2 regions of the Bacillus sp. JK62 genome follow, and region 2 is predicted to be linked to the other one. Evidence: riboswitches for the same ligand, from Rfam matches in the RefSeq annotation. Region 2 holds a riboswitch; the other holds the start of a gene.
What was found. A riboswitch is a leader RNA that binds a small molecule or an ion and turns the genes downstream of it on or off. The one in region 2 is predicted to bind thiamine pyrophosphate.
Positions count from the first base shown of each region.

Region 1: it holds a riboswitch for thiamine pyrophosphate, as region 2 does, so the genes downstream of both, ACWJJ4_RS16420 (acetylornithine deacetylase) here and ACWJJ4_RS13335 (TIR domain-containing protein) in region 2, are expected to answer to the same signal.

Region 1 covers NZ_JBSJQA010000006.1:629,228-636,491, reverse strand. The annotation lists gene sigE (RNA polymerase sporulation sigma factor SigE) at 1-303, shown strand, start outside; gene sigG (RNA polymerase sporulation sigma factor SigG) at 444-1,226, shown strand; gene ACWJJ4_RS16425 (ABC transporter ATP-binding protein) at 1,355-2,152, shown strand; TPP riboswitch at 2,157-2,264, shown strand; gene ACWJJ4_RS16420 (acetylornithine deacetylase) at 2,338-3,618, shown strand; gene ACWJJ4_RS16415 (YlmC/YmxH family sporulation protein) at 3,679-3,930, shown strand; gene pgeF (peptidoglycan editing factor PgeF) at 4,085-4,921, shown strand; gene ACWJJ4_RS16405 (YggS family pyridoxal phosphate-dependent enzyme) at 4,926-5,618, shown strand; gene sepF (cell division protein SepF) at 5,615-6,073, shown strand; gene ACWJJ4_RS16395 (YggT family protein) at 6,080-6,358, shown strand; gene ACWJJ4_RS16390 (YlmH family RNA-binding protein) at 6,420-7,190, shown strand.
Region 2 covers NZ_JBSJQA010000005.1:162,731-169,994, forward strand. The annotation lists gene ACWJJ4_RS13315 (cupin domain-containing protein) at 343-876, shown strand; gene ACWJJ4_RS13320 (DinB family protein) at 1,134-1,661, opposite strand; gene ACWJJ4_RS13325 (dihydrodipicolinate synthase family protein) at 1,862-2,302, shown strand; gene ACWJJ4_RS13330 (hypothetical protein) at 2,358-2,738, shown strand; TPP riboswitch at 2,853-2,956, shown strand; gene ACWJJ4_RS13335 (TIR domain-containing protein) at 3,034-3,498, shown strand; gene ACWJJ4_RS13340 (thymidylate synthase) at 3,495-4,505, shown strand; gene ACWJJ4_RS13345 (class I SAM-dependent methyltransferase) at 4,502-5,260, shown strand; gene thiD (bifunctional hydroxymethylpyrimidine kinase/phosphomethylpyrimidine kinase) at 5,275-6,093, shown strand; gene ACWJJ4_RS13355 (HAD-IIA family hydrolase) at 6,105-7,264, shown strand, end outside.

The DNA of each region.
Region 1 (7,264 bases), on a different contig from region 2:
GAACCGCTGAACATTGATTGGGACGGAAACGAACTGCTGCTTTCGGATGTGCTCGGCACAGATGATGATATTATTACGAAAGACATTGAAGCCAATGTGGATAAAAAACTTTTGAAAAAAGCGCTTGAGCAATTAAACGAAAGAGAAAAGCAGATTATGGAACTGCGTTTCGGGCTTGTCGGAGAAGAAGAAAAAACCCAAAAAGATGTAGCCGACATGATGGGGATTTCACAATCTTATATCTCCCGGCTCGAAAAGCGGATTATCAAAAGACTGAGAAAAGAGTTTAACAAAATGGTGTAAAATTTTTTCCATCTGACAGCCCTTACTGCTGCAAGGATTGCCGCCGCCGGATGTTTATTTCTGTAAAATGGCGGTGCATATTTTTCCCACCCGAGGAGATACTTAACGTTGTACAGCAGCTCCTAGTGGGAGGGAAAAACGTGTCAAGAAATAAAGTCGAAATTTGCGGGGTGGATACCTCCAAATTACCGGTGCTCAAGAATGAAGAGATGAGAAAGCTGTTTAGGCAATTGCAGGATGAGGGCGATGATTCAGCGAGGGAAAAGCTTGTAAACGGCAATCTGCGCCTTGTCTTAAGCGTCATTCAGAGGTTTAACAACAGAGGAGAGTATGTTGATGACTTATTTCAGGTCGGCTGCATCGGACTAATGAAATCCATTGATAATTTTGACCTAAGCCATAATGTTAAGTTTTCAACATACGCTGTACCGATGATCATCGGAGAAATCCGCAGATATTTGCGGGATAACAATCCGATCCGCGTCTCGAGGTCGCTTCGCGATATCGCATATAAAGCGCTTCAAGTAAGAGAGCGGTTAATCAGTGAGACAAGCAGGGAGCCGACAGCAGAGGAAATCGCCAAAGTTCTTGAAGTGCCCCATGAAGAAATTGTGTTTGCCCTTGACGCCATTCAGGATCCGGTTTCACTGTTTGAGCCGATTTATAATGACGGCGGCGATCCGATCTACGTGATGGACCAGATCAGCGATGAGCGCAACAAGGATACACAATGGATTGAGGAGCTGGCTCTGAAAGAAGGCATGAGAAGACTGAACGAACGGGAAAAAATGATTTTGCGAAAGCGCTTTTTCCAAGGGAAAACCCAAATGGAGGTCGCTGAAGAAATCGGGATATCCCAAGCTCAGGTCTCAAGGCTTGAAAAGGCAGCCATTAAACAAATGAATAAGAATATCCATCAATAACGGAAAAAGCCTTTAAACCTTGTTTAAAGGCTTTTTTCATGCGATGGTTTACGTTTGCAAAAAAGTGATGTATTCTAATGTGTAAAAGTTTTTAGAAAATTTAAATAAAGTAAACGGGGGAAACTGCAATGATTTTACAGCTGGACAGTGTGTCATTAAAAAGAAACGGGAAATGGATTTTGAAAGATATTAACTGGCGCGTCGAGAAAAACGAAAATTGGGTGCTGTACGGATTAAACGGAGCCGGAAAAACGGCTTTGCTGAATATGTTATGCTCTTATTACTTCCCCACTTCAGGAGAGATGCAGGTGCTCGGCCATCAGTTCGGCAAAACAGAGCTCGGTGACAGGCTCAGAAGGAAAATCGGCCTTGTTTCGGCAGGTCTTCAGCACAAATTATATGCCGCGGACTCCGCTTTTGAAATCGCCCTCAGCGGCGCGTACGCCTCAATCGGGCTGTACGAAACTCCGAGTGAGCAGGTAAGGGAAAAAGCGATCGGTCTTCTGAAGGATTTGGGCGCCATCAGTTACGCCGACAGACGGTATGAAACATTATCACAAGGGGAAAGACAAAGAGCGCTGATTGCGCGGGCGCTTATGGCTGATCCCAAACTGCTGATTTTGGACGAACCCGTGACGGGTCTTGATTTTATGGCAAGGGAGCAGCTGCTGGACACGATTACGTCGATCGCCGAAAAAGAAAATGCGCCGTCCATCCTTTATGTCACCCATCACGCTGAAGAAATTCTGCCGGTATTTGATCAGGCGCTGCTTTTAAAACAAGGCGAGGTGTTCGCCTCCGGGAAAATCAGGGACATGCTTTCTGACGAGCGGCTTACAGCGTTTTTCGATACGCCTGTCAATGTCTTATGGAACAATGGCCGCCCGTTTTTAACACGTGCAAAAGCGGTATCATCCGTCAAATAACATCAATTCACCCTGGGGGTGCTGCTGACATGCAGCTGAGAGAGACGTTGTCTCAACCCTTAACGGACCTGATCCGGATCATGCCGGCGGAGGGAAGCGGTGAAAAAAGCGGAGGAAGATCCGTTTTTTACCCGTTTCATTTTAATGAAACGGGTTTTTTGATACAGCCAAAGGGGAGATTTCCAATGCATCAGATTGATATGCTGTTACACCAGGCGGATAAACGGCGGGGCGATTTAATACAAATAGCTGAAAGGTTGATCGCCTTTCCGACACCGGCTCCGCCTGCAAGAAATACAACAGAAGCCCAAAAGTGGGTGGCCGGCTTTTTAAAAGAAACGGGCTGCTCGGTCGATATGTGGGATGTGTATCCGGAAGATCCGAATGTAGTCGGTGTTTTAAAAGGGACAGATTCAAGCAGGCATCAAAGCCTGATTTTAAACGGACACATTGATGTGGCAGAAGCCGGGGGCGAAGACTGGAACTCTGACCCGTTTCAGCCGCTCGTAAAAGACGGCATGCTGATCGGAAGGGGCGCCGCTGATATGAAAGGGGGTTTGGCGTGTGTTCTTTTCTCTCTGAAGCTGATCCATGATGCCGGCATTAAGCTTCCGGGCGACCTCATTGTACAGTCTGTAATCGGAGAAGAAGTCGGCGAGGCGGGGACGCTGGAATGCTGCAAACGCGGCTATCACGCGGATTTTGCGGTTGTCGCGGATACGAGCAGCCTGCATATTCAAGGGCAGGGCGGTGTCATCACCGGCTGGATAGAATTGAAAAGCAAACAAACATTTCATGACGGCATGAGGCGCAATATGATTCATGCGGGCGGAGGCACATTCGGAGCGAGCGCCATCGAAAAAATGGCGAAAATCATCACTGCCTTGGGAGAGCTGGAGCGCCACTGGGCGGTAACGAAAAGCTATCCCGGCATTGCGCCCGGCACCAATACGATCAACCCCGCCGTCATTGAAGGCGGAAGACACGCAGCGTTTGTCGCCGATGAATGCCGGTTATGGATCACCGTCCACTTTTATCCGAACGAAACGCACGAACAAGCAGCCGCAGAAATCGAAGACTATATTAATCGTGTCGCTGACAGTGATCTGTGGCTCAAAGAAAACAGGCCGGTGTTCAAATGGGGCGGATCTTCGATGATTGAAGACAGAGGAGAGGTGTTCCCGGCGCTGGAAATCGATCCGGATCATCCGGCAGTTTCTGTCTTGGCTGCATCACACTCTGCCGTCAAAAAACAGGAGCCCGTCATTGATGTTTCCCAAACCGTAACAGACGGAGGATGGCTTTATCAGGCCGGGATTCCGAGCGTCATATACGGCCCCGGCGATTTAAAAAACGCCCACTCCGTAAACGAGGAAGTGTCCGTTGATGAGCTTATGGACTATACGAAAATCATGCTGAGATTTATTCTCGGCTGGTGCAGCCGCAAAAAAGATTGCCCGATGTGACAAGGTTCAGCCCGGCCGTTCATATAATAGGAAAAAGAACGGGCAAAGGGCGTGATACGGATGATCAGCATATCTGAATTTCAAATAAAAGATGTGGTAAACGTATCGAACGGAAAAAAACTCGGAAGCATCGGGGATATTGATATTAACGTGACAACGGGAAAAATTCAGGCGATTATTTTAGGCGGCAGCGGAAAAGTTCTCGGTTTTTTCGGAAAAGAAGAGGAAATGATCATTCCTTGGCGAAATATAGTTAAAATTGGGGAAGATGTCATCTTAGTGCGTGTAAATGAACCAAAGGGGGGAGCGTAATCCTCCCTTTACTTGTAAAAAGCCGGAAATCTCAATGTTTCCGGCACATTTATTTATCTCATTTTTCAATCAGCCGCTAAACGTATGCTTAAAATTGTGTTAAAATGAGTGGGAAATTACGCTTTTTTAATGTTTGTCGAAAGGTTGGATCTCCATGAATACATATCACCCGTTTAGTCTTACCACCCCCTCGGCACTCATGATAGAAGACTGGAACTGTGTGAATCAGCTTAACACAAAGGTCATCGCCGGATTCACAACGAAAAACGGCGGTGTCAGCAATCCTCCGTATGAGTCATTAAATACCGGATTGCACGTCCGGGACGAAGCTCATGATGTTGTGACAAACCGTGAAGTCATAGCGTCCTTATGCGGTACTGATCTGGATTCCTGGGTGTTCGCCGACCAGACACATGAAAACCGCGTCCGGCGCGTGACAGCCGGGGATAAAGGAAAAGGAGCGAGAGACTATTCTTCCGCATTCCGCGGGACGGACGGGCTCTACACGAAAGATGCGAATCTTTTTTTGGCCCTTTGTTTTGCGGACTGTGTGCCCTTGTATTTTTATGACCCGGTGAAATCCATTATCGGCGCTGCCCATGCCGGATGGAAGGGGACGGTCAAACAAATCGGACGCATCATGACGGAACGCTGGGTAAACGAAGAAGGCTCCCGTTTAACAGATATTCAGGCTGTCATCGGTCCGTCCATCAGCGCGGGAAGCTATACAGTCGACGACCGCGTCATCAATGAAGTGCGGGCGCTGCCCTTTACGGCTGAATCCGCCATATGCGAAACGGAAAAAGGCCAGTATCAGCTTGATTTAAAAGAGGTCAACCGTCTTCTTCTGATACATTGCGGCATTCCGGAAGAAAACATTTCAGTCAGCGGTCTATGCACCGAACGAGAGCATGAACTATTCTTTTCACACCGCCGCGACAAAGGGAAAACGGGACGCATGATGTCCTTTATCGGAATGAAGGAGGCATAAGATCTTGCGTGTTGCTGATCAATTACGACATATAAACGAAAGAATAAACGAAGCATGTAACAGATCGGGCCGAAGCCCCGAAGATGTAACCGTCATCGCGGTTACAAAATACGTATCAGCTGAAAGGGCTCAAGAGGCCGTTGATGCCGGTATTACAAGTCTGGGAGAAAACCGGGATGCCGAGCTTATCCATAAGCAGGAAGTCGTCAAAGGAAGCCCGGAGTGGCACTTTATCGGCAGTCTTCAGTCCAGAAAGGTGAAGGCCGTCGTTGACCGTGTATCTTATATTCATTCCTTAGACAGACTGTCATTGGCAAAAGAGATTGAAAAACGGGCGCAGCATGCGGTTCGCTGTTTTGTGCAGGTGAATACTTCGCTTGAACCGTCTAAGCACGGTTTGAAAACAGAGGAGGTCATCCCCTTTATCAGAGAGCTTGCTGAGTTTAGAAACATTTCTGTAGAGGGCCTGATGACGATGGCTCCCCTGACAGACGATACAGAAACGATCAGAGCCTGCTTCCGGCAATTGCGTGATCTGAGGGATCAGGTGCAAAAACTGAATCAGACAAACGCACCGTGCCGGGAACTGTCAATGGGCATGTCAAATGATTATGAAATCGCTGTTGAAGAGGGCGCAACTTTTATCAGAATCGGCTCTTCATTAGTCGGAAATGAACCGGGGGGTGTAAACAAATGAGCATGAAAAATAAACTGAAAAACTTTTTCTCAATGGATGAGGAGGAGTATGAGTACGAATACATTGAAACAGAGCAGGATCATCAGGAAGAGCATGAACAGCAGAAAGATAAACAGCCTGCTTACGCTCAGAAGCCGCAGGGCAAGCAGAACGTAGTAAGCTTGCAAAGTGTTCAGAAATCCTCTAAAGTGGTGTTGAGTGAACCGCGGGTATATGCGGAAGCGCAGGAAATCGCCGATCATTTAAAGAACAGGCGGGCGGTTGTCGTCAATCTGCAGCGCATCCAGCATGATCAGGCGAAAAGAATCGTCGACTTTTTAAGCGGTACCGTCTACGCCATCGGCGGCGACATTCAGAGAATCGGTTCAGATATTTTTCTGTGCACGCCTGATAATGTCGACGTTTCCGGCACGATTTCGGAGCTTATAAATGAAGACGAACATCAGAGGTGGTAAAGCAGGATGATTCTTTATCAAATTTTTTCCGTTCTGAGTTATTTAATTTACATCTACTCGTTTGCCCTGATCATCTATATCTTTATGTCATGGGTGCCGAGTACGAGAGAAACGGCGGTCGGACGATTTCTCGCAGCGATTTGCGAACCGTATTTAGAGCCGTTCAGAAGGATCATTCCGCCCATTGCCATGCTGGATATATCCCCAATTGTAGCGATTATCGTGCTTCGGTTTGCCACGACGGGGCTTTGGGGCCTATACCGCATGATCGCAATGTATACTTGAATGCGACAGTTTGATACGGGCTTGGCACCAGCCAAGCCTCTTTACATAGAAAGGAAAGAACATGAGCGATATTTACCAGCACTTCAGACAAGACGAGCGGCCTTTTATTGATCAGGTGCTTGAATGGAAACAGATTGTCCTGGACCAGTATCGGATGAAGCTGACTGATTTCTTAGATCCCAGGGAACAGGTGATTGTAAAAGCCGTTATCGGCGACGCCTGCGGTCTTGCGTTTTTCGGAGGATATGACAGAGCTGAGCGCAAACGCGCGATTTTATACCCTGAATATATGGAACCTGAACAGGATGATTTTGAGCTCCGGGCTTTTGACGTCCAATACGCTGAAAAATTCGTCAGCATTGACCACCGCTCTCTTCTCGGATCATTAATGGGGATCGGCTTAAAGCGGCAGAAATACGGCGATCTGATTTTCTCAGAGGAAGCCGTGCAGCTCATCGTCTCCGGTGAAATCGCCGATTTTGTCAGCACTCAGCTGACCAAGGCGGGCAAAGCGCCGGTAAAGCTTGAGAAAATCGAGCTTTCCGCTCTTCACATTCCCGCTTCAGATGTCGAAATAAGGGATGACACGGTTTCTTCATTGCGTCTCGACGCCGTCTGCGCTTCAATGAGCAGGCAATCCCGGCAGAAAGCGCAGGCGCTTGTGAAAAACGGGCTCGTTAAGGTGAATTGGAAAGCTATTGAAGATCCGTCTTATCAGGTTGCTGAAGGGGACATGCTCTCGATTCGCGGCTTCGGACGATGCAGTTTGGCAAAAGTTGACGGAAAAACGAAAAAAGACAAATGGAAAGTTACATTTGAACGGCAAAAATGAGTCGTTTTTTCAGTTTTTTTCTCCATCTGTGCCGTATTTGTTTTATAATGTGAACTAGATAACCGTACTGAAAT
Region 2 (7,264 bases):
AGGAGAGCAGTAACTTACGGGTTTACTGCTCTTTTTTTGTTGAATACGTCCATTTATGTGACTGTGGCTGTTTTAATCGGCTTGTGGAACAGAAAACACAATATCTCTTGGTTGTCGGACTGGTGAGTGCATACCCCGGGCAGGTTTAAGTTTCTCGGCTGCAACAGTGTTACCAAGAGTTACAGGCCTTTGGTATTTTTTATGCAAACGGGTTTTGTGGCCAAAACGATTCTGCTAACTTCAGTCTTTTAGGCTGAACAAGGGAATTCCTTAGTGCGGCACACTCTCATTACAAAACGCATAGGATAATATCACAAAAATTTAAAATTGCGGGGATGAAAAATGTATTATATACCTTTTTCGCATCAATGTTATTATTGTGTGAATGTGCCGATGTATAGCGATGGAAGATCTGTTTATTGGACTGTTCCAAATAACTATGATCCTTCATACGAAGATAGAAACCTTCTCTTGAAAGATTATGGACCAAAACCATTTGTCGTGAATATCAATAAAGCCGCAAAACAAAACAATACGTTCCGTACGGCCCTATGGACAGGAAAGCATTTTCAAATTACTTTGATGAGTCTTGGTATTGGAGAAGATATCGGTTTGGAGATCCATCCTAACGTAGATCAATTCTTACGGATTGAGCAAGGCCGAGGGCTAGTTAAAATGGGCAAGAGTAAAGATCATTTAAGTTTCCGAAGAAATGTCTATGATGATTATGCCATTGTTGTCCCTGCCGGCACGTGGCACAATGTGATTAATACGGGTAATACGCCGTTAAAACTATATTCAATTTACGCTCCTCCCAACCATCCGTTTGGTACAGTTCATGTGACAAAGGCCGATGCAGCGGCTGCGGAAGATTAGTATAGGATTCCAGAGGACTTTGCTGCGGCAAAGACTATAAAAAAAATCGTATTGGGACAGCATGATCAAATATAGCGATCGAATGGCTGAAACACAAAATATTAACGTTTCAGCTTGTCATAGTGCAGTTGATGCGATGCTTTATTCCACAACTACTCAACAGCAAATGTGGTTTTTTGTCTGACCATTTTAATTGATTGGCAGTCAGTGAAAATGAATTTGTAATAAATTTATCCTTGCTCCTCCTAAAAGCGGCTTTAACAGCCAGGTTTCTGTTTCTCTTCAAACCATTTGCGAAGCTGATTAATATGAGCTTGATGATATCTATTATGGTCTGCCATATGCCATATTCCCCATTGAATGGTTGCTTGTTTATCTGCTTCATAATCTACTGTGTGATTCAGCTGATCGTCAGTTAGCTGATAACAAACAGACTTAAACATGCTGAATACTTCTTCATAATCAGTGAGAATTTGTTTTAATGAAACACCGGAAATGAAAGGGATCTTATTGTTCTGATCTAACATTGGTCCATACTTCTCTTCAAGCTGCTTTGGTATCGGTTCACCCTTTATTCTAAATATCCAGTTGAGATCAACATATGCTAAGTGTCTTATTAGCTGAGCTGTACTATTGTATGTTTGATTTGGTCCTTTATAATCGATCTCTTGCTGTGACATGTCTGACACAATGGATATTAAGCGGCAGTAATTTTCATTAACGGCAGAATACAGCATTCCCACAAGATGATCCATGTGCGTTTCACCTTTTAAATCTAAAATCATAAAACCCCGCCTCATTAGTACAATTTTTATATTTAGTTTGCCTTATTACTCTTATTTGTCAAGCAATCCAGAGAATGAATCGCTATAGGATGAAGCAATGAAGCAGGCTCTCTTTGCCTGCCTTTTTTGTGTGTCAGCCTTTACATCTGACATGTTGGGTTATCTGAAACTGTACTTTTTTAAATGTCAGACAGTGTTATATGATACTCTGCAGATATTCAAGAATAGTACTTGGAGGTCACTCTCATGCAAATTTTATTGCTATCCCTACGCCTTTTCATGAAGATGAACGTTTATATTCAGCAGGATTTGATCCTAATGTCGAACATTTGAAAAACAGCGGTATCCATTCGTTACTCATATGCGGCACGACTGGTGAACAGCATTCACTCAGCATGGATGAGCGCCTTCAGATCATTGAGTATGTTAATCAGCGAAAATTTGAAGATGTTGAACTGAAGTTCGGGGTTTCAGCCGTAAGAACCAGTGATGCCGTCAAACTGATGAAACACATCGAGAAAACCAATATTGATTCTGTACGGATTGGTTTTCCGCCTTATATAAGACCGACACAGCAGCAAGCCGTTTATTACATTATTCATTCATCAATTGACTTCATATTATTTCATTTGATAACATAAAATGGTTATTGTGATTGAAAAAGGATACCCGTTTTTATAAAAAGGAGTCATAACGTTGCTGAAAAGGTTTTTTCTTGTTTTTCTTACGCTGATGATGTCTATATTTGCTGTATTCGCGGCGGCTGAAGAGTCTCCCGGTGATCGTGTCATTTCTTTTGACGAGCCTATGATTTTATTGATCTCACTCGGAATCATTTTATGTTTGTTCATTCCGCCATTCGTCATGTCCTTTTTTAGCAGCTTGGTTGTGAGAATCATATCCGGAGTCTATCAATGTTTTATCGTTCTCACGTTTGCGGGCCTCATTCCGATTGGATTTCTGATTCCCCATGGCTTTTTGACAATTCTTGCTGCCGTTCTGGGGACTTTGGTCAGTTCAGCGAGTGTGGCCGTGACCTTATTCGTTGGCAGGAAAAAAGAGGCCGGAAGGTTTTAAAACTAGTGGGTAAGCTGCAAGGAAGGGAAATCCCAGAGATATCCGCAGCGCTTTTTGCCGGTCATTGTTTGACTATTTATATGGAATAGCATAGAATTAAAGTAAATATTTATAAAAAGTCACTAGGGGAGCTTTAATAGCTGAGAAGAGACAATACGTCCTGACCCTTTGAACCTGATTTGGTTAATACCAGCGTAGGGAAGTGAAAAATTAGAGAGATTCTTTATCTTATCTATATTTAAGCCACTTTCCATAGAGGAAAGTGGCTTTATTTATTTTGAAAGGGTGATATGAAGTGGCGACGAAAAAAGTTTTTCTGGCAGGGCCTTTTAAAAGTTTAGTAGATGAGAAAACTGGATTGATGAGTACGTATGAGAGGGGAAAGCTGGAATCATTAATTTCCTTTTTTGAGAATGAAGGATGGCTGGTTCATAATGCTCACAAGCGGGAAGGGTGGGGGAAAGATTTCATGACACCCCTTCAATGCACTAAAATTGATTTTGATGAAATAAGCACTTGCGACCTTTTTGCAGCATTCCCCGGATCACCCGCTTCTCCCGGAACACATATAGAAATTGGATGGGCTTCTGCCTTGAAAAAAAAGATCGTGCTATTTCTAGAAAAGGACAAGGATTATGCTTTCTTAATTCAAGGGTTAAATGCAGTGGCGGATGTTGAGTACATCAGCTATAAAGATACAGATGATTTATTAGAGAACATTAAAAATATCTTTGCAGCATATAAGGCGGAATCTCAATGAGAAAGAGAACTTTTCATGAAGCATATACGGAAACGCTGTATGACATCTATCACAACCCTGAATTTTTCAATTCACCGCGCGGACAAAAAAGCAGAGAACAATTGAACTACCATCTGACTCTGGAAAATCCAATAGAACGTGTCACTTATTTATCCTCAAGAAAAACCAATATCGTGTTTAATTTTGCTGAAGTGTTATGGTATTTATCGGGGAGTAACGACTTAGATTTTATCAGTTATTACAATAAAAAAATGCCTTCATATTCAATGAATAAAAAAACATTAACAGGCACTGCGTATGGGCCTAAAATATTTGAATTCGGAAATGCAAAACTAAATCAATGGAATAGAATAAAAAATCTTTTGACACAAGAAGATATTGATTCAAAAAGGGCATTTATTCAAATATTCGATGCTTCGGAACTCTTCGTTTCAGAAAATATAGATGTTTCCTGCACAATCGGTTTGCAGTTTTTTGTGAGGGAAGGCGAATTATACATGTCTTCTGTCATGCGTGCAAATGATGCTTTTCGCGGGATGATCAGTGATCTTTTCTCATTTACCTTCATGCAGGAATTAATGGCCAGAGAACTGCGTTTAGAAGTCGGAGAATATTTTCATAATGCGGGATCAATCCATATTTATGATTCAGATCATGAATGGGCGAAAACGGTGCTTGAAGAAGCTGAAAATCACCATGATATTCCGGAATTTGAATTTCCGAAAATGCCTGAGGGAAATAACTGGCCGTCCATTGAAACAGTCTTAAAGTATGAAGAATTACTTAGGAAAGATCAAATTTCTATGACTAAAAACGATATTGAAATGCTCGATTTACCTGATTACTGGAAACAGATTCTTTTCCTTTTCAGTATATACCAGCATATTGCATATAAACGGGATATGGGTCATTCTCTATTTCAAAGTTTACTTCCTATATATCAATTTTTCGTCAGGAATAAGTGGTCTCATTATTTCTCAATTGAGCAAAAGGAGGAAATTCAATGAAAACTTCATGGAAAGAAGACAGTGTTGCTGGTAAATTCGATGCTTATAATGACGTTTTAGAACAAACGTTAGGTTTTGAGTTTGTTTTTCGTACTTTTGATAAAGCGGAGATTAAAAAGGTGCTGGATTTCGGATGCGGTCCGGGAAAGGTAGCTTATAGGCTGGCTGACAGAATAGGCTGCAATGTGATCGCAGTCGATGAATCAAGGAAGATGTTAGATATAGCAAAGGCAAAAAGACAACATCCTCATGTGGACTATCATTTAATTGAACACGATAATCTTTCCTTCTTACCAGATCACTCGGTTGATGCTGCAATGGCCTGTTATGTTTTTATTAATACGGATAGTGACCAGCGTATCAAAGGTATCATAAATGAAATTTTTCGTGTGTTAAAACCAGGAGCTTCATTTGTCATACTCGATACGAATCCTGATTCAACCGGGATTGAATTTTCAACCTTCCGCAATGGAATACCGGGGAAAGAATATTCTTACGGAGAAGAAAGAAATGAATGGCTCCATGTTCCGGGACAAGCAGATTTAATTTTAAATGATTTTCATTGGCCGAAGTCAATGTATTATAAACTATTAACTCATGCAGGTTTTGAAAATGTAACTTTATCAGAACCAACGTTAAACGATATTGACCAAGAGCATGTAAAAGCCATAGAGAAAGAGTTTCAATTTAATAATTGGAAATGTGAAAAGGAATATCCGCCTTTTGTCATTTTTAAAGCAGTGAAACCTGCCTGAAGGAGGAGTGTAAGTTGAAGGATATTTATAAAGCGCTTTCGATTGCTGGGACTGATCCTTCCGGAGGGGCGGGAATTCATGCGGATTTAAAAACATTTCAGGAACAAAAGGTATATGGAATGGCTGTTATTACATCAGTTGTTGCACAAAACACACTTGGTGTGAAAAGTTTTGAGGAGATGTCTCTTCAGAATATATCTCAGCAAATAGACTGTGTCATGGATGATATAAAACCGGATGCTGTCAAAACCGGTATGCTTGCAAGTATAGGAATTATTGAATTGCTGGCAGAAAAGTTAAAAGACGCAAATATTCAATCGTATGTGATGGATCCGGTTATGATTGCTAAAAGCGGACATCATCTGCTCCATAAGGACGCCCTTGATCATTTGAAGAAATTATTAATACCCCAAACAACTGTTATTACACCGAACATTCCGGAAGCGGAAGTAATCATCGGCAAATCAATCGAGACTGTACAGCAGATGCGTGATGCGGCGAAAGAAATAGTGGAGGTATACGGGGCGAAAAGTGCTGTCGTAAAAGGGGGGCACCTGAACGGAGAAGCCCGTGATATTTTGTACTTTGACGAGGACTTCGAGGAATTTGTTTCTCCCCGCTTTGATACAAAGCATACTCATGGAACAGGATGTACATTTTCAGCTGTGATAACTGCAGAGCTGGCAAAGCAGCACAGCATACCGGAATCAGTGGCAACTGGAAAGGAATTCATTTCAGCAGCCATTAAACATCCCTTAGGAATCGGGAAAGGACAAGGCCCTACAAATCATTTTGCGTATCGCTCAACTATTAACCAAGAGACAACCGCTTAAGGAGTGTTACGATGATTTCCAAGAATTATGATGTATTTTTATTTGATTTAGACGGAGTGATATATATAGGAGATAAAGCTTTACCAGGAGCTGTGGCCTCTTTAAAACGACTCCGTGAAGAAAAGAAAGCCATTCGCTTTTTAACGAATGATCCTTGTGTTACAAGAGAAACGATTGTGAAACGCCTTCATAAACTGGGGATTTCAGCAAGTATTGGTGAAGTGTTTACTGCGGGGTGGGCAACAGCTGATTACCTTGTCAGTGAAGGAATAAAGAAGGCATATATATTGGGAAATGACCAACTTAAAAGTGAAATTCAAAAGGCCGGTATTGATCTTACGGAAGATCAGGCGGAGGCTGTTGTCATTGGATGGGATCAAAATATTACATTTCAGGATGTGCATAAGGCAGTAAACCTCATCCGCTGCGGGGCTTCATTTATCGCTGCAAACGGGGATAAAACATTTCCTGCCGCTAACGGACCAGCTCCCGCGACAGGCGCTATAGTCGCGGCTGTTAAAACAGCAGCTGCTAAAGAGCCGATGATAATTGGAAAACCGGCGTCTTCAATATTTGAAAAAGTACTAGAGCCTTTTGAGGATAAAGAGAGATGCGTTATGATCGGGGATACGCCTGAAACAGATATTGTCGGAGCAAACCAAATAGGCATAACTTCCGTATTAGTTTCTGATCAACATACTTTATTTCCTGCAAAACATGATTTTAGAAATCCGGATGTTGTGATCCGCGATCTGAAAGACTTGTTCGATAATGAAATAAAGGCAGAAGTACGGAAAAAACCGGATTTCCAATGGACAGAACAAGTGAAAGCCGGAGTCGCTGGAATTATAATGAAAGAATCAAGTTCCGTTTTATTAATGAAGCGTGCTGATAATGGTTTATGGGGCATTCCTTCAGGCCATGTGGAACCTGGTGAAACAGTTGAACAAGCAATTATAAGAGAAATAGAGGAGGAAACTGGATTAGTGGTGAAAGTCTCTAAAATGATAGGCGTTTATTCTGATCCGAGTTCACAAACCTTTATATACCCTGACGGCAGAGTCAGCCATTTTATTACCAATTGTTTTCAATGTGACGTCATCGGCGGCACTTTGAAAGAGTCCACAGAGGAAGCCATGGAAATCAGATATTTTGATATCCATGAATTACC